DNA from 3 places in the Microbulbifer sp. ABF4_107 genome. Region 1 is predicted to be linked to each of the others. Evidence: predicted binding sites of a transcription regulator. Region 1 holds the regulator's gene; each other region holds the start of a gene.
What was found. Region 1 encodes PhoB, which activates phosphate uptake and scavenging genes when phosphate is short. Its sites were predicted from a motif close to TGTCATAAANNTGTAACA; they were not measured.

Region 1 (6,324 bases):
GGAGGACAACCTCGAAGCCGACGAATTGCGGGATATGGCCACGCTGTAATTGCGAAAAGTGCCAGAAATGAAAAAGGGCGAGCCGCGCAACGCGCTCGCCCTTCTTTAGCTGCAGGAAGGCGATCAGGCCGCGGAAGATTTTCCTTTGCCCTTGCCCTCACCCTCACTTACCACACTGTTGTAGTTGTCGTCATTGAAGGTATCCACGTTCAGCGCCCCCTCACTTTTCGCAACAATCGTGCTCACCACTGAATCCCCGGTAATGTTCACCGCCGTGCGCACCATGTCGAGCAAACGATCCACACCCATCACAATGGCAATGCCCTCAACCGGCAGGCCTACCTGGCCCAGCACCATCGCCAGCATAATCAGACCCACACCCGGCACACCAGCGGTGCCGATAGACGCGAGAGTCGCGGTCAGAATCACCGTCAGGTAACCCATCAGACCGATCTCGATCCCATACAACTGGGAGATAAACACCGTCGCCACCCCCTGCATGATCGCCGTACCATCCATATTGATGGTCGCACCCAGGGGAACAGTGAAAGAGGCAATCTTGTTATCCACACCCAGACGCTTCTCCACCGTCTGCAGCGTCACCGGAATCGTCGCCGCGGAAGACGCGGTACTGAAGGCAAACGCCATCGCCGGGCGCATTTTCTTGATCAGCTTCACCGGGTTCAGCCCCGACAGCAATTTCAGCAGCAGCGGATAGACACCGAAGGCGTGGATCATCAGCGCCAGCAGCACCACCCCGAAATACTTCGCCAGAGTCGGAATCGCCTCCAGTCCCAACAGCGCAATCTTGTTCACCAACAGCGCAAACACCCCGTAAGGTGCAAACACCATCAGCACACCCACCATGCGCAGAATCACCTCGTTCAGATCATTAAAGAACGCCGCCACCCGCTGACCCGGCTTGCCGCTGCGGGAAATCGCGTAACCCAGCAGCAGGGCAAACACGATGATCTGCAGCATATTGCCTTCCGCCATCGCCATTACCGGGTTGGTCGGGAAAATATTGACCAGTACATCCGACAGCGGCGGCGACTCCTTCGCCTCGAACTGCGTATTCGTCGCAAGGTGCTCCATACCCACACCGGGCTGAATCACCAGCGCCAGCAGCAGCGCCAGTGAAATCGCCACCGCCGTTGTGCACAAATAAAGCAGCAGCGTCTTCCCCGCCAGCACACCCACCCGGCTGCCCTCGGACAACGCGCAGGCCCCGCAGATCAGCGATACCAGCACCAGTGGCACCACCATCAGTTTCAGCGACGCAATGAAAATCCGTCCGATGATGTCGAACAGGCCATTGGTGAGGTAATTGTTGATAAATCCGGTAACCGTCGCACCCAACACCTGACTGGAGTTGAGTACATTGAACAACAGGCCAAGCAAGATCCCCGTGATCATGGCCAGTACGATTTTTTTGGTAAGCCCCATGGTCCGTCCTGTTTTTGCATCCACCTTTCAAATGGCAGATTTTCTGATCGTTTTTCAGCGCTAATTATATTCGGGCGAAGGTGGTGATACCGGGTACAGTCTTGTGAGACCTTCAAAAACAGGATGTTTTTGCAGAGCCCCCATGGATGGGTTCACGGCGTGTCTCACAAGACTGTGCCCGGTAGCGCCACCGCCACCGGGTTTGTTCAGAGCCTCTTAACTGGGTAAAGGCAGTGCGTCACTATATCCACCCCACCCCCAAGGGGCAAAGCGAGTTCCCCTCGTGTCCGCCTCAGGTACAATGCGGTTAATTCAAACCAGCATAACCCCGCGCGGAGTCTGCGTTGTACCACTCCCCCTTTGAGGCCATCGGCGACTGGCACCCACAACCCCTCGAAAGCTTGCACGGCCACACCCCGCCGGACCACCTCCTGCCCTGGCTGCAACACAAAGGGTCCCTCACCGCCGCCCTCAAACACCTGAGCCACGGCGAGTTTAGCGTACAAATACTCAACCAGGGCTGGCACACACCCAACCTCGAAGAGCGCCGCGCCCTCAACCTCAAAGAGCGCAACCGCGCCCTGATCCGCGAAGTCCTGCTCTACGGCAGCGACACCCAGCCCTGGGTTTACGCCCGCAGCGTCCTTCCCGAGCGCACCCTCGCCGGCAAATCCCGCTACCTGCGCAGCCTCGACAACCGCCCCCTCGGCGAACTCCTGTTCAGCCAGCCGGACATCCGCCGTGGCCCCATCGTCCTCAATCAGCTAAAGCGCAATTCCCAGTGCCAGCTGGCGGAACTGGACCAGAGCGAAACCCACGCCTGGGGCCGCCGCTCCACCTTCTGGCTGCACGACAAACCCCTGCTGGTTGCAGAGACCTTCCTCAGCGGGTTCAATCCCCACAAACCGCCAATGATCTGAAGAGACAGGAAGAATACGGGAACTGCCATGCAAGCCATTCGCCAACAAGTCCAGCAGCGCTTCGCGCAGCACTGGCCCAGTATCCAGCCCTATTGGCAACTGGCCCGGCTGGACAGGCCCATCGGCTCGCTGCTGTTGCTCTGGCCCACCTGGGCCGCGCTGTGGATTGCCGCAAAGGGCTGGCCGGGGCTGCACCTGTTTGTAGTGTTTACCCTGGGTGTGATTCTCACCCGCGCCGCCGGCTGTGCCATCAACGACTTCGCCGACCGCAACATCGACGGCCACGTAAAGCGCACCAACCAGCGCCCCCTCGCCACCGGCGCCGCCACCCCGAAAGGCGCACTGATGCTGTTCGCCGGCCTGATGCTGCTGGCATTTTTACTGGTGCTCACCACCAACAAGCTGACCATTCTGCTGTCGCTGCCGGCGCTGGCGCTGGCCTTCTGTTATCCCTTTGCCAAACGCTACACCCATCTGCCCCAGGTGGTGCTGGGTGCGGCGTTCAGTATGGGAATCCCCATGGCATTTGCCGCGGTCACCGATGAGGTACCGGCGGTGGCCTGGGTGCTGTTTACCGCCAACCTGCTGTGGACCGTGGCCTACGATACCTTTTATGCCATGGTGGACCGGGACGACGACCTGAAGATCGGGGTGAAGTCCACTGCCATCCTGTTCGGCGACATGGACCGGGTGATGACCGGCTGCCTGCAGGGCATGGTGATCCTGGCTCTGTTGATGCTGGGAGGGCGCGCGGATATGGGCCCCCTGTATTACGGCGGTGTTGCGGTAGCTGCCGGGCTGTTTTGCTACCAGCAGTGGCTGATTCGCGCACGGCAACGAGAAGCCTGCTTCAGGGCATTCCTGAACAATAATTGGGTGGGTATGGCGCTGTTTGCAGGCATATTTTCCCACTACCTGTGGAATTAAGCGCAGACACCGACCCGCAAGCCGCGCTTCCCGTACGGCTGTCATATTTTTGTCACTAAAGTGACGTTAAATGGCCACTCTAGAATAGTCAGTTAAATGACAATCACTTCAGTTAGGGTATGGCAGGCAGATGCACAGCAAGACGATCCTCATAGTCGACGACGAAGCCCCGGTGCGGGATATGTTACGGGTAGCACTGGAGATGGCGGATTACCGTTGTCTTGAGGCGGAAAATGCCCAGGCGGCCCACGCGCTGGTCATTGATGAGAAACCGGATCTGATTCTGCTGGACTGGATGCTGCCGGATGTTTCCGGGGTTGAGTTGGCCCGTCGCCTGAAGCGGGATGAGCTGACTTCTTCTCTGCCGATCATCATGCTCACTGCCAAGGGTGAGGAAGATCACAAGATCAAGGGTCTGGAGACCGGTGCGGACGATTACATTACCAAGCCGTTTTCACCGCGCGAGCTGGTTGCACGCCTGAAGGCGGTGTTGCGCCGCGCGGGCCCGAGCACGCCGGAGGAGCCGCTGACGGCGGGTGGCCTGGTGCTGGATCCGATCAGCCACCGGGTGACGATCAATGGCAATCCGGTGGATATGGGTCCAACCGAGTTCCGCCTGCTGACGTTTTTCCTGAGCCATCAGGAGCGCGCTTATACCCGCACCCAGTTGCTGGACCATGTGTGGGGTGGCAACGTGTATGTGGAAGAGCGCACCGTGGATGTTCACATCCGTCGCCTGCGCAAGGCCCTGACGGTGGATGGCCACGAGCGCTACATCCAGACCGTGCGCGGCACCGGCTACCGCTTTTCTGTACAGACCGCGGAAAGGGTGTAACCTACACCCAAGAATTGTAGAGGGCTCCGTAGCGAGTCCTGTGGCGGCCGAGCACCAGGTAAAAGTTTTTGAAAAAATTGTCGGGAACAATTTTCAGCAGCTTTAGCTGCCCGTAGGGCTGAGCACACGGATGTGCTCAGCTAAACCGCTGTGAATACTTCCCTGTACGCTGCGTCGGCGACATCCCTGTCGCCGACGCTTTCAAAAACGCCTACCCGGCACTCGACCTTCGCTTAGAACCTCGGTAGTTTTTCCTATTACCGGGTTTACCTACCTGAAACAAGATGGCCAAACCATCATGCTCGATCGCAGTATTGGCGAGTTTTCCCGCTTTATCATTATCGCCCTCGGCACCACCATTCTCGGTTTTGCCAGCGGCCACTGGTGGCTGGCGCTGTGCGCTGGTCTTGCCGCCTATGTTTTCTGGTTGCTGTGGCAACAAAATCAATTTGACCGCTGGCTCGCCAACGGCCGCCGCGGCCCGGCGCCGACGAATTTTGGTGTGTGGGGGGATATCACCGACGATTTCTACCGCATGCAGCGCCGCCACCGCAAAGAGAAGCAGAAGCTCCACGCGATGCTGCGGCGGGTGCAGGACAGTACCAGTGCATTGCGCGAGGGTATTGTGGCGCTGGAGGACGATGGCAATCTGGCGTGGTGGAACCCTGCCGCCGGGCAAATGTTGCGTTTACAGCCGGACGATGCGGGCCAGCCGTTGGTCAACTTTGTGCGCGACCCGCGTTTTGTCGAGCATATGTACGAGCGAATGAGCGGCGGCAAGCGGGCGAATCAGCAGCCGATTACGCTGCCGGCGCCGGGGGATGATTCGCGGATTCTGCAGGTGGAAGTTACGCGCTTCGGTCAGGATGAAGCGCTGGTGATTGTGCGGGATATTACCCGGCTGCATAACCTGGAGCAGATGCGGCGGGATTTTGTGGCGAATGTTTCTCACGAGCTGCGCACACCGCTGACGGTGATCGCGGGTTACCTGGAGACGCTGCAGATGAGTGGCCAGGCGCCGCGCAATTGGGACAGGCCCCTGGGGCAGATGAGTGAGCAGACGGTGCGTATGACCGGTCTGGTAAACGATCTGCTGTTGCTGGCGCGGCTGGAGACATCCGAGCGCGACAGTGGGCGCGACCGGGTGTCGGTGCGCGAGCTGATGGAACGGGTGGCTGGCGAAGCCCGCTCACTGAGCGGTGAGCGGCATGAGATTTCTGTGGCCTGCGATGAGGACTGCACGATTACCGGGGACGCCGGTGAGCTGCACAGCGCCTTTGCCAACCTGGCGTTTAATGCGGTGAAGTACAGCCCGGATGGCGGACCGATTGAACTGCGCTGGCGCATGGATGCCAGCGGTGGGCATTTTTCGGTGAAGGATTCCGGTATCGGTATCGACCCGGTGCATATTCCGCGTCTGACGGAGCGCTTTTACCGGGTGGACGCCGGTCGCTCCCGCGAGAGCGGCGGCACCGGTCTGGGTCTGGCGATCGTCAAGCATGTGCTGTTACGCCACAGCGCCAACATGAACGTAACCAGTGTACCCGGCCGCGGCAGTACCTTTACCCTGAATTTCCCCCGGCAGAAGCTCACCCAGGCCAGCACCGCCACTAGCTGACGGCTACAAAACTGACTGCTATAAAAAAAGCCCCGAGAGGGGCTTTTTCGTTTCCAGCATGGAAAGACTTCAACGATTACTCCAGCTCTTGCAGCTGCCGGGACTCTCCCGCGGCGGTGTACTGCACTGGAGCATCCGGGGATACCCCCTCCGATTTGCGCTTTTCCACGGTGATATGCACCAGCTTGCGCGCGCTGTCGCGGATCAGGATATGTTCGCGGCCCTCGTCATCCACCGGCAGATTGCGTTCGCCCAAAAGCCCGTCGCGCAGGGCACGCAGCTGGGGTACATCCCGGTAGCGGTCCAGGTCCTTGGACAGCTTGTGCTTCATGCGCTCGGATTCGTGCAATGCAGCAGCGTATTCGCGATATTTACCGAAGAAAAACACGGCAGCAACAGCGGCGAAGATAGCGAGGGCGGTTTCTAACCATGGGGGCATAGTGATGTTTCCTTGTCCTGCGATTGTTCGTTTTTAACGCCCGCTGTAGGAGCCTCCCTGCAGGGTCCTACAAAGTGCGGTTCTCACTCATTTGCCACACCAACAACTGGTTGTTGGCAGGCAGGTAATTGTTTTCGAT
Region 2 (6,324 bases), 2.0 Mb from region 1:
GCTTAGTGGTCCATGCGGAAAGTTGTGTAACTGTTCGCTTCGCCAAAGTGTCCAGCTCTGCGTTAAGAAAGCTTGAAATAGAACCACTATTCCTGCGCTTTCTCGCCTTGATCTGAACACTTTGGCTGTGCTCCTTAGTTACCGAACTTTCCGCATGGACCACTAGCTTCGGAAGCGCGCAGCCCGGGCAATCCGGTTGCGCAAAACCCGCTGTTACGCAAAGGCGGCGCCCATACCCGGGCCAAGTCCGCCGACCGCTTTGACAGCAAGCAACAAACCAGAAAAGCAGCGCGGGAGTGGGACAGCTCCCGCAGCTGTTGATGGAAGTTCGGGCACACAGAGTCACTGCTCGTACGCTATTCTCGCCGGTAATTCACGAATACAATATTGGTACGTTTATTCGCTGGCTAGCTCGATGTCCTATCCCCTCCGCCCTCTCACCGAATACTTCCGCCGCTGTTATCGGGCGGACAGCTATGACCTCGCCCTGTCCAATATCACCAAGTTGCCCGCAAACCGCAGGATGTATCTCGACGGTGAGGATGCGCTCGGGTGTGGCGATCTGCATCGTATTCCTGTGGTCGGGCAGGCGGCGGAGCAGCTCGCTGCACTGGCGGACAGCTATCGCCGGGAGCGCCGCCTGGTGTACGGGACCTTTTTGATTTCTGGCAGTGTGGCGAATGCGACCGGGCTCAGCCGACAGCGCAAAATTTGCGCGCCGCTGATCTATGTGCCGGTTGCTTTCATTACGGATGAAGACCTCTTTATTGAAGCGGATGCGAGTGATGCGAGGATCAATCTGCCCCTGCTGCGCAATCTGTTGAAGCCGGATGTGGATGCATCTGCGATAGATCAATTTCCGCAGGTGCAGTGGCCCATGACGAGCAGCCTGATCACGGCAATCGGCCAGTGGCTGAAACGCTATAGCGTGCTCGGTGACCTTGAGGAACTGGGGCGCTGGCCCAAATTACAGGGAGAGGATGTGCTGAAGCGCAGACTTTCCGGGAGTGCGCTGAAGATCAGTTCGGCAACTTGTCTGGTACTTGCCGATCGCTCTCGCGGTGTGCGGGGAGTATTGCACGAGCTTGCCGCTCTGGCTGAGGCTGACCGACACTCCAATCCGGTTGTTGAGCTTCTGGGTCAAACACCATCCACTGTGAAATCTCGATCCAAGACGCGATCGGTCAGCACGCCAATGTCATTGCCGGTCCTGCTGTCTGAAACACAAGCGCATGCACTCGAGAGTGCAGCAAAAAGTACGTTGAGCCTCGTATCCGGGCCGCCAGGAACGGGAAAGAGCTACACCATCGCGGCTATGGCTATCGACCGGGTGCTACAGGGCGAGTCTGTACTGATTGTTTCGAAAACCCGGCATGCTGTGGACGTTGTCGGACAGAAGTTAGCCGATACCTTTGGCTTGCAGGCGGGTGTTGTGAGTGCGGGTAGCGAAGGTCTTTCTCGTGGGTTGAAATCGCACTTGGATAGCTTGCTGAAAGAGGGGTTGCCGGCAGATGAGAGTTCTCTGGCAGAGGTGCAACAAAATCTGGCGAACCGTCGCAGACAGCTGGACCGGGTCGAGCGCCAGTTTGTGCGTTCACTGCAGATGTCTGCGGTGCCGCGCCCAAAGGGCTTGCTGGGTTTGTGGCGAAGATTTTCCGGAAAAATAGCGCGTGCGTGTACCGGGGCAAAATCTGAAATTGCGCCGCTATGGGATCTTCAGAAAACAATAGGTGAAAGCCGGAGACAGTTTGAAACTGCTGCCAAAGCATACTTGAACACCGCACGTAATGAATGCCTGGCACATTTGCTCGAAACAAAGCGGTCTACTTTGTCGTTGTTCAACCAGGCGCTCCGTTCGCGGACCTCCAAACGGCAGGCGGAGCGGTTTGCAGCGCTGGATTTCAGCGCGGTTCTGGAGGCATACCCGATCTGGCTGGTGTGTTTGGATGAGGTAAGCGATACCTTGCCGAACATCCCGGATATGTTTGATCTGGTGATCTTTGACGAAGCCACCCAGTGCGACATTGCCAGTGCGTTGCCAGCTCTGCAGCGGGGCCAGCGCGCGGTGATCGTCGGTGATGGAAAGCAGTTGCGACATGTTTCATTTTTATCGCGAAAAATGCAGGCGGGCATCTGGAACGATGTTATGGAAGAAAGCGGCGGTCCACCTTCCAAATTCAGTTATCGGGAGCACTCACTGCTGGATCTCGCTTCCGATGTGATCGGGAAGCAGTCAGCGATTTCTATGCTCGATGAACATTATCGCAGCAAGCCCGATCTGATCAGCTTCAGTAATGCGCGCTTCTATGGTGGCCGCCTAAAAATCATGCAGTCGCGCCCTGGCGCGTTAGATGATGCAGGCCTGTCTTTTCGTCTGGTCGACGGTGTGCGCAGTGCCAGTGGTAGAAACTCTCGGGAGCGTGATGAGGTTGTGACAGAATTGCGCGCACACCTGAATCAATACGCGCATTTACCCACAATGCCATCGGTGGGGGTGTTGTCTCCGTTTCGGGACCAGGCAGAGTATTTGGATACGGAAATTCGCAAGGCATTTAGTGCGCAGGAAATATCTCGAATGTCCCTGCGGGTTGCCACCCCATACGGCTTTCAGGGGGAGGAGCGAGATTTCATGCTGTTGTCGATTGCCATAGACCCGGTGAGCGCGCGTGCGGGAGCCTATTTGAATCGGCCGGATATGTTTAATGTGGCTGTTACCCGCGCGCGGAAACGGCAGCTGATTATTCGCTCTATCGAGAAAGGCGCTCTGAGCGATGGTAATTTATTCGCGCACTATCTTGCCCATGATCATCGGAATGATCACGCGGGAGCGAGTCAGGGTGCTTGTGGGTTCGCCGCGGAAGTGCGCGAGGTTCTGGAGGAGCAGGGGGTTCAATGCTGGGTTGGTTATACCGTGGCCGGACAGGTCGTCGACGTGCTGTGTGAGCGCGATGGTCAATATTTTGGTATCGACCTGACAGGGTACCCCGGTACTTTCTGTGATTACCTGGACCTGTCCATATACCACGCCTTGCATCGGGCTGGAGTGCCACTTTTCCCGTTGCCACATAGTCAATGGCAGTCGGATCGTGAGCGATGTCTGGAGTTAATACACGGTTTTCTGAACAGGAATAACCCCTGTGTCACCGAACAGCCGTCGCTCGAAGCGGAGTCCGCTATCCGCCGGTGAGCGGAGTGTTGCGATCTGTACCATGGTGCTGCTTGTCTGCGCAGTCACCCTTGGTCAGCATCTTGGCTTTGCAATTCCCGTGTTTGCCTGAGAATATCCGGCAACGCTTTTTCGTCGGCGTCGAGGACGTCGAGGATGGCCACCAATAAGTCGGCGGAGAACATGCACTTGCTGACTTTGCTGCGCAGGTTTTCCGGGGTGACGGCGATGCCTTTGTTGGAAAGGGCGCTGGCAAGATCGTTGTAGCGCACGCCTTTCAGGGCCATGGCGGCGCGGACGTAGCGGGCGATGGCCTGCTTGTAGGGGCTCAGGGCGCGGTGGTTTTCGAGGCTTTGCTTCTGGTCCATGGTACTCTCTCTATTTGTTACGCATGATAGCCGTATGTGGTTTATTTGCAACAAAAGTGCCCGATACCCGTTGACCATCAAAAATTTACTGTTATATTTGTGACTCATATTCCACATGTGCAAGGGAGTTGAAATGACCTGGAACAACGAAAACCTGCGCCAATTGGCCGAAAATCACCCCGACTGGGTGGTCGAGGCGGAGGGCGACTGTCTGAGCGTCTCTAACGATGAGGGTGTAGATGCCTTTATTTATGTAGGCGAGCGGCAGATTGTGGTGGAGAGCATCCTGTTCCCCGTCAGCCAGGTAGAAGACGAAGCGGCCCTGAACCGGCTGATCCTGCAGACACACCAGCTGGTACCGCTGACCACCGTGGCGATAAAGAGCATTGGTGGCAATGACTATTACGTAGCCTTTGGTGCACTTTCTGTGTCCAGCAAAGACGAAGTGGTGATCGAAGAGGTGGAAACCCTGTTTGGCAATGTGGGCGATTTCCTGGACCTGTATTCCGCGCAATTTGAATTGGAGGGTGTAGCATGAGCCTGAGTAAAATCTGGACCGCACTGCGCGGCGCTGTAAACGAAGGTACTGAAGCGATTGCTGACAGCCAGTCTCTGCGTATCCTCGATCAGGAACTGCGCGAAGCGAAAAGTGAGCTGAAAGCCTGTGACGAAAACCTGACCAAGATCATGGCCAAGCGCAAGCTGGCGGAGAACAAGGCCAAGGCGCTGCAGGCGGATGTAGACAACTACACCAACCACGCCATTGCCGCGAGCGAGAAGGGCGACGAGGCGCTGGCCATTGAGTGTGCCGAGCGTGTTGCCGAGCTGGAAACCCAGCTGGAAACCGAACAGAGCATTCTGCAGGGCTTCAAAAGTTCCGAAATCACGCTGAAGAGCAATATCTCCAAGGCGAAGGCCAATGTGCGTCGCATGGAGCAGCAGATCGATCAGATCAAAGCGACGGAATCTGTGCAGAAGGCCCAGGTTGCGGTTTCCAGCCGCCATATGGGTGCCAACAGCAAAGTGAAAACTGCGCTGGACAGCATGGAGCGCATCAAGGCCAAGCAGCAGCAACGCGCTGCAGAGCTGGAAGCGGCGGAAGAGCTGGCTACCGAAGAAAGTGGCTCCAGCCTGGACGCCAAGCTGAAGTCCGCGGGCATCACCCCGGGCGGACAGGTTAGCGGTAGCGATAAACTGGCACAGCTGCTGGCTAAACGCACCCAGGCCTAAACCATGTTGATCTATAAAGTGCGACGCCTTTTGGCGTCGCTTTTTATTAGGGCCAGTATCACCACCGTTCTCGTGACCACCGCAACCTATGTGATCGGCAGTTATCTGCTGTTGTCACTGGCAGGCGAGGCGGACATTGTCGCACCGGAAAACTTCTTCTATTGGCTGGTGGTTACCGCGTCCACCGTGGGTTACGGGGATTTTTCTCCCACAACTGTGTGGGGCAAAGTGGCCGTAAGCCTGTGGGTGATTCCCCTCGGACTCAGCCTGTTTGCGATGATCGTAACCCGGGTGGGCTTTGGTGTGACTGAATTTATCCAGCGGGGCAAAAAGGGGCTGCGCAATATGAACCATGAAAACCATACGGTAATTATCGGTTGGAACGGTACCCGTACTCTGCGCCTGATCGAATTACTGCTGTCAAAAACCAATGGCGATGCTGCGGAAGTGGTGTTGTGTGTTGAGGCGGAAATCGAAAACCCGCTGCCTGGCCGTATCGACTTTGTCAAAGTCGATTCGTTCTCGCACCGGGAGAGTATGCTGCGCGCGAGCCTGGACAAGGCGGCCCGTATCATCATCGATAACCCGCTGGATGACGTCACCCTGACGACCGCATTGTTCTGCGACAAAGTCAGCCCCCACAGCCATAAAACCGCGTATTTCCAAGATGAAAACGTGGGTGATTTGTTGCGTGCACACTGTCCGAATATCGAATGTATTCCTTCTGTGGCGGTTGAACTGCTGGCAAAGTCCTCCCTCGATCCCGGTTCCGCGCGCCTGCATCGGCAGCTGCTGGACAGTACCTATGGAATGACCCAGTACAGCGTGGAGTATCAGGGCGAGCAGGCGATTCCCTTCGGCGCTTTGTTCGATCATTTCAAGCACGCGCTCTCTGCGACGTTGCTTGGTGTACGTCGAGCCGGCGAGCAAAAAATTGAAATCAACCCGGCATTGAGTGCGCATGTCGAGGCGGGGGATACCGTCTACTACATCGCCGATCAGCGCCTGCCGGCGAACCGGTGTTTTGATGTGAAAGTAGCGGACAAGGAAGGCCAGGACGCATGTTTGGCAAACTGATTGATAAATTCAAAAAGCCCGAAGTGAAGCCGCAAACCCCGGAAATCATGGGGTTGCGCCTCGGTGCCAGTTTCGAGATCGATCCACTGGCGATTCGCCTGATTCTCGACGAGCTGACCATCGAATCCTTCGAGCCTACCCAGATCATCAAGGCCGCCGGCGTGGTGGACCTGGATGGAACCTGGGTGTACCGCTTCTATACCGACGACGATGCCTGGCTGCAGGTGGTCGCGGAAGGCGGCCAGCGCGATGAGCATGTGGTGGATGTGAAACTGTTTCACTTCTACGACACCCGCGACATCGCGACAGACGCTACGTGGAAAAACCTGCTGGATAAAGAGATCGGCGCGGGCACCTATGCACTGGATGGCCGAGACTACCAGCGCGTATGGACCTCCACCGGCGACTACCACAACCCGGTGCACATGGCGGAGACCACCTACGACGAAGATGGTGCACATTCCAGCACCGATCAATTCACCA
Region 3 (6,324 bases), 910 kb from region 1:
GCCGGTATTGCTGCCGGCCAACCAGGTTTCCACAATGCCGGAAGACAGCAGGTCAATCTGGCGGGTGCCGGTGGAACTGGGCACAAAGGTGGTCAGCTGGTTGCCGAGTATGGCGCTGCCGCCGACACTGTTCCAGGTGGCACTGCCTTCCTGCCAGTTGGATGCGGCACGGTAAACTCCATAGGTGTTACCGGAACGGTCGGTGACGTTCAGTTTCAGAATGGCCTGGGAGAAGTTGCTGCAGTTTTCCACACCACCCAGATCAAACTTGATCAGGGTGTAAATCTCACCGTACTGGCGATCACTGCCGTCCGCCAGCAGGCCATCGCTGTCGCCGTCAAAGTTACTGCCACTTTTGCTTGAGCCTACGAATACGTCGTCAGATGCGGCTTGCACCAACTGCTGGGTACTGCCGGAGCCGGACGAGCTGCCAGAGCCCGAACTGGAAGAGCTGCTCGACGAGCTGCTGGAACCACTGCCGTCGCAGTCTGCGTTCACGTAGAGCACCGGTGCAGTACCTGTCTCTTTCGAGTTCATATCCACACCGTCACTGCCGCCGAGCGACGCAATCACCAGGCCGGTATTGTTGTCGCTCAACCAGCCTTCCACCGCACCGCTGGACAGGCCGATCTGGCGCAGACCGGTTGACGATGGGGTGAAGGTAGCGAGCTGGGTGCCTCGCACACCACTGCCGCCAATATTGCTCCAGGTTGCGGACTCTTCCTGCCAGTCGCTGTTGGCCAGGAAGACGCCATAGCTGCTGTTGGAATAGTTGGTGACGTTCACTTCCAGAGTCAGATTGCTGAAATTACTGCAGCTGGCGACTTCGTCCAGGTCGAATTTCAACAGGGTCATCATCTGCCCGTAGGCCGAGTCGGCGCCATCTGCCAGCAGGCCTTCGTTGCTGCCATCGTAATTGGTGCCGGTCTGGTTTGCGGTGACAAATACATCGTCGGTGACCGCCATGGCAATGGCGCCGGAGCCGCCGCTGGAGGAGCCGCCAGAGGAACTGCTTGATGAACTGCTGGACGAACCGCCGCTGATCACACTGCGATTGCTGCCATTGCGCACCAGGGTCATGGCTTCGCCCACCTGGTTGGCACTCCACCAGTTGACGTTGGCGGGCAGTGCCAGTGGATCGGCGGCGCGGTCGGCGCGGCTCAGGCTGCTGGCGGAGGTATTGAATTGAGCAGTGCGCACGGTCAGTTCACTCGGACTTACCTGAATCACCTTGAACTGCTGAATACTGGCGAGATCGATGGTCCAGGATTTGGGGTCGTTGGCGGAGCGCGCCGGCGCCCCCCAGCTGCCTTCACCCACATAAATGGTGCCGCCATTGGACGCGGTGGTAAAACCGTTACCGCTGGGCTCAACGGCCTGGGTGAGCTTGGTCATGTGGGTGTCGGATTCCACTACCAGATTCACCGCGTAATCGTAAAAATCCTGTGCCCACCAGGTGTGCAGAATTTGATTTTCTGATTTGCCGGTGTAGTGGGGGAACATGGGTTTGTGGTACTGGGCAAAGCGCCACTGGGCGCTGCTGCCGTAGCTGGCGAGATCGCTCTGCAGCCAGTTGTTCTGGGCGCTGGCGTAGGAAGACCAGCCGCTGTTTTTAAACTGGCTGTTGAGTGTGTATACGCGCAGCAGCGGAGAAATCTGCACGGCACCGTAGGTGTCGCTGGGGTTGCAGTTGCCGTCAGTATTGAAGTCGGCTCCGAACACCTGACACAGGGTCGAGTAGTTGTCGTCTTCGTGGTTGCCGTGAGTGGGGATCAGTGGATAGATGCGCTTGTAGCTCAAACCGTCGATCTGGTCACTGGAATAGGTGAGCTCCCAATCGTCGAGATAGGCATTCATCTGAGAGGCGCTGTTGGCATCGGTGAAGTCACCGCCGTGCATCACTGCGAGTGGGCGAATTTTTGCCAGCAGCTGGTTGCCCTGGCGACGGTTGGTGTGACCGGTGCGGGTGTCACCGCCAGCAATGACTACAAAGGGGGAGTTATCGTTGGGGGCAGTCTTGAACCAGAAACGATCGCCACAGCCATCCTGGTCACATACGCGGAAGAATACATCGGAATCGGCGGAAAGATTTTCCAGGCGTACAAAACTGCTGTCGATACTGCCATCAAAGGTGTAGCTGGCATCCACGCCGGCGCTGGTCCAGCTTCCCTCGTTGGTGGAGTAGCCGTAGCTCACGTAAGGATTGGAGCTGCTGCCATCGGGAGAAAAGCCGATCACGGCGCTGGTGCGGCCGTCGGTGTCCCATACCAGGCGGTAATGTTTGGTGGCGGCACTGGCGTCTGCCGCACACAGGGCCATCAGCAGGCTCGCGGAGCCAGCCAGGCGAATAGAGTTACTTCCCAGAAACTGTTTCATGGGTTTTCCTGTCCAGGTTTTTATAGAAAGAAAATAAATGGAAATCAGAAGAACGAAAAAATACAGCGCGGGCAGTGTGCAGGGGGATTAGTGACAGCTTTTTGAATTCCCGGAGACGAGGCGCACAAACGCCGCATTGCGGTGTGGAATTGTGATGGACTGCCCATCCACGAAACTGACCGCCACCGCGCCGGACTTTAAATAGTTGTAAACGGTTTGTAATGAACCATCTTGTTCGGAAGTCCAATAATCACCGCGTTTGGTTTTTGGAAAGAAGGCGGTATCGATGGTGGGCTGGCCGGCTTTTGCGTCTGTGTAGACCAGGGTTTGCAGTTCACCAGCGGTGGGCAGTCGCCAGTCCTGTGCACCACACAACGTCTCTTCGCGGGTGCGCCGGATCAGGTCGGCGGTATCGCAGCGTTCTTCTTCGAAATAGCAGTCGCCATTGTTGGGTGTGCCAATCGCCGTCTGTTTTCTCGAAGCGGAAGTGGATACTGTAATGAGCCCCTCGCTCTGGTGGACCTGTTCCCGATACCAGGAGTAGGTCCAAAGGCCATCGTGAATATTTTCACTGTCGGTTTTCACTTCCCACAAAAGACTACTGCGACTGTCGCACACGCAGGACCAGGGGCCTGCCCAGTTAGGTAGCGGTACACCAGAGGAATCTATTTTTGTGAAATGGTATGGAACCGGTACGGGATCTTCCGGTTGATGCAGCGCTGCCGTAAGCAGCACACCGGCCGACAGTAAAAAAAGCACAAGCGAGCGTTGCCAGACTTTCATCGCGCCGGCTCCTCGAAAAATTGCAGGCGGATCGCACGGGTGTGGCGGGTGTGAGCAATCTGCGAGTGATCGAAGGCCGAGACCCACAGGCAGGTGCCATCGGCAATCGGCACGTCCAGCGTGGAGCCGGTAATCCGCTTGCGCGCAATTTCCAGATGCCAGTAGCCATCTTTCCATACGCCGCGGGCACGCACATCGGCGCGGTCCCCTTCAAAGCGATTGGAGTTGTACATCACCGACGGCATGACCGTGCCGGCCGGATAGCGCGCGTCCTGCGCGGCGGAGTAGGGCTGGTAGTCAAACCAGGGGATTACCCACTCCGCTTTTTCGTTTTGGTATTTACTGTCGTGTTTATTTTGGCCTGTTTGCAGCGCTGCCAGTTGCACCGGATCTATGGGCAGGCGTTTGGGTACTATGATGCTGGGCTTGTACCACTGCCAGTTCATCACGTAAGCACCGGACTCCTTGCCGTCTTGCTGGTAACCGGCGGTATAGCGGCGCTCTCCCGGGCGCACCTGATCCGGCGGGCCGATAAAGTTGTCGTCGGCGAGATACATGTCGTTGGTGCGCACCGCCTTCCAGTGCCAAAGGTCGTGCAGTTGCCCGTCACTGCTGTAGTGGTAACCCTTGCCATGCCAGTTGGCCGGGCGCTCGGATAGCGGTTTGCGCCCCAGGTGCGCAGTGCCGGCAGCGCCGAAAGCGCAGCTGGAGGACAGCAGCACGGCAAATTTGTCTTCGTAGTGGCGGGTTTCATCGAAATTGTGGAAACCCTGTTGCTGCACCTCCCAGCCATTTTCTGTTTTCAGCAGTGGCAGGTGCACCAGGCTGCGGGTGGCATCCCGCCAGCGGGCGGACAGAAAAAATTCTTCGCCGTTGGTAAGTGCCCGCAGGGTGACCTCGGTGGCGCCGTCATCGAAGTTGGCACCGCCGTCGGTGTAAACCGTGATTGGCATTGCCCGCTGCCACTGGGGTTCATCGGCGCGACCGTCGATCTCGATGGGGGAATGATCGGGGTCGATAAGTGGAATCTGCGCGACCGGCAGCGGGACCTGGCTCTGGCCGTGAGTTAGCAGCCAGCCACTTAAAAGCATCAGCAGGGTGGCGGTGACTAGTCCGCCGCCGACGAGCAGGCGCCCGGGAGATCGCTGCCCTGCCTGGGGAAGGCAAATTCGCACTAGGGACTTTCGGCCCCAGCGCACCAGGTAGAGCCCGGCGTGTAGCGCGATATACGCGAGCATCCCGATGGCACCCAGGTAGTGCCAGTCGCGCAGGCTCCACTCCACACCCGCCACACCCGCCGCGCCCGCAAACAGCAGCCAGCCGCTCCCCAGCGACAACAGCAGAACCGGGTATCCCGCGCGGATAATCGCCCGCTGCCAGCCCGGCCAGCGCCGGGTCGTGGCAGAGGTTGAGGTTCGGCAATCGCGCGCGCGATAGGCGGCCAGCAAGCGGTGGGCGACATAAAGGATGGCGACCAGGGTGACCGCCACTGCGCTAAGGAAGTGCAGTCCGATCACTTGCCCCTGGGGGAGCAGCTCTTCAAATCGGGCGACTTCCGGGCGAGAGAGACTGGCAATGCGCAATCCACTCAGCAGGCTGCACAGCACCGCAACGCCGGCAGCTCCGTGCAGCAGAATCCAGCGCAGGCTTTTGCGATTGTCGGCCACGTCCTCTCCCGTCCGGCTCTCAAAGGGCGGCAGACTAAACAGGCCAGATGGCAATTCAATGACACTGGCCGGTCAGAACACCAAATGACTTTTCACGATAAAATCTAAATGAGAATTCATTGCATTACGGGTTGCGGTTCATTAGACTCCCGTTCCAAATTCAAGGGGTAGTTCCTGGGGGCTCAATAATGCAATCAAATCCACGTATATTCGCCAGCTCTCTGCTGGCTGTCGCACTGGCCGCAGCCAATAGCGCCATCGCCGCTGAAGGGGAAAGTGAGGCGAGTGCAACCGCCATTGAAGAGATGACCGTAGTTGGCGTGCGCGAAAAGCGCGTAAGCCGCGGTGCCACCGGCCTGGCGCTGGCCATCAAGGATACTCCTCAGTCCATCAGCATCGTCGATCAGCGCACCATGGAAGACTTCGGCGTGACCGGCGCCAATGACGCCCTGGAGCTGAGCACCGGTGTCAACGTTGATCAGTACGAAACCAACCGCGCTACCTATAACTCCCGTGGCTTCGAGATCCAGCTTACCCAGGTCGACGGCCTCGGTATGACCAACGACTTCGGTACTGTAGTTGGCCAGCTGGATACCTTCCTGTTTGAAAAGATTGAGCTGATCCGCGGCGCCAACGGCCTGCTGACCGGTGTGGGCAACGCCTCCGGCACCATCAACTATGTGCGCAAGCGCCCGACCAATGAAACCGGTGGCATCGTCGATTTCCGTGGCGGCTCCTACGGCTACAAACGTGCCGCAGCAGACTACAACCAGGTGCTGACCGAAGATGGCAGCTGGGCCGGCCGTGTGGTTGTTGCTTACGAAGACAAGGACTCTCACATCCGTGACCAGCACGATGAGAAGATGTCTCTGTACGGTGTAGTGGACGGCCAGATCGGCACCAACGGTGTACTGACTGCCGGTGTGACCATTCGCGATGACAAGCAGGATTCCCCGATGTGGGGCTCATTGATTCTGTTCCGCGCAGACGGCAGCATGGCGGACTTCGATACCTCCACTTCCACCGCCGCCGACTGGGCCTACTGGGATACCGAATCCAAAACCGCGTTTGTTGAATATACCCACCAGCTGCCCGAGGGCTGGGAGGCCAAGTTCACCTACAACCGGCACGAGAACGAAACTCAATCCAAGCTTCTCTACGCGTGGGGTAGCTACATCAATGAAGACGGCACCGGACCGGTAGGCTGGCCGTATCGCGGAGCCACCGACAGCACCAACGATCTGCTGGACGCGAACCTGACCGGCGCATTCAATGCCTTTGGTCAGGAGCACACCCTGATTGCCGGAATCAGCCATTCAATGAAGGAGACCGCTTCTAGTTCTGCGCCGGCTCCGGACGAGCAAATGTTTCTTCCGCTTCCCATTCCGAATGGTGGAAAGGATTATCCGGAGCCCACATGGGGTGAGATGTCCCCTGCATCCGCCGGTGAGCAGGAACTGACCCGTCTCTACGCTGCGGCACGCCTGAGCATTACCGA

Region 2: ACYX4K_RS07315 (DUF6471 domain-containing protein) is a predicted target of PhoB. The motif match lies at 3,570-3,587, and genes of this name have one in related genera.
Region 3: ACYX4K_RS11735 (ethylbenzene dehydrogenase-related protein) is a predicted target of PhoB. The motif match lies at 4,873-4,890, and genes of this name have one in related genera.

Annotation. Positions count from the first base shown of each region.
Region 1 covers NZ_CM149983.1:3,775,124-3,781,447, reverse strand. The annotation lists gene ACYX4K_RS15505 (hypothetical protein) at 1-49, shown strand, start outside; gene ACYX4K_RS15500 (dicarboxylate/amino acid:cation symporter) at 124-1,446, opposite strand; gene ACYX4K_RS15495 (chorismate--pyruvate lyase family protein) at 1,791-2,366, shown strand; gene ubiA (4-hydroxybenzoate octaprenyltransferase) at 2,394-3,293, shown strand; gene phoB (phosphate regulon transcriptional regulator PhoB) at 3,424-4,128, shown strand; gene phoR (phosphate regulon sensor histidine kinase PhoR) at 4,427-5,746, shown strand; gene ACYX4K_RS15475 (hypothetical protein) at 5,823-6,185, opposite strand; gene ACYX4K_RS15470 (DUF938 domain-containing protein) at 6,253-6,324, opposite strand, start outside.
Region 2 covers NZ_CM149983.1:1,769,282-1,775,605, reverse strand. The annotation lists gene ACYX4K_RS07325 (hypothetical protein) at 1-1, shown strand, start outside; gene ACYX4K_RS07320 (DEAD/DEAH box helicase) at 197-3,187, shown strand; gene ACYX4K_RS07315 (DUF6471 domain-containing protein) at 3,232-3,534, opposite strand; gene ACYX4K_RS07310 (DUF2170 family protein) at 3,668-4,072, shown strand; gene ACYX4K_RS07305 (PspA/IM30 family protein) at 4,069-4,764, shown strand; gene ACYX4K_RS07300 (potassium channel family protein) at 4,837-5,841, shown strand; gene ACYX4K_RS07295 (YjfK family protein) at 5,826-6,324, shown strand, end outside.
Region 3 covers NZ_CM149983.1:2,862,946-2,869,269, reverse strand. The annotation lists gene ACYX4K_RS11745 (DNRLRE domain-containing protein) at 1-2,376, opposite strand, end outside; gene ACYX4K_RS11740 (Lcl C-terminal domain-containing protein) at 2,464-3,159, opposite strand; gene ACYX4K_RS11735 (ethylbenzene dehydrogenase-related protein) at 3,156-4,826, opposite strand; gene ACYX4K_RS11730 (TonB-dependent siderophore receptor) at 5,015-6,324, shown strand, end outside.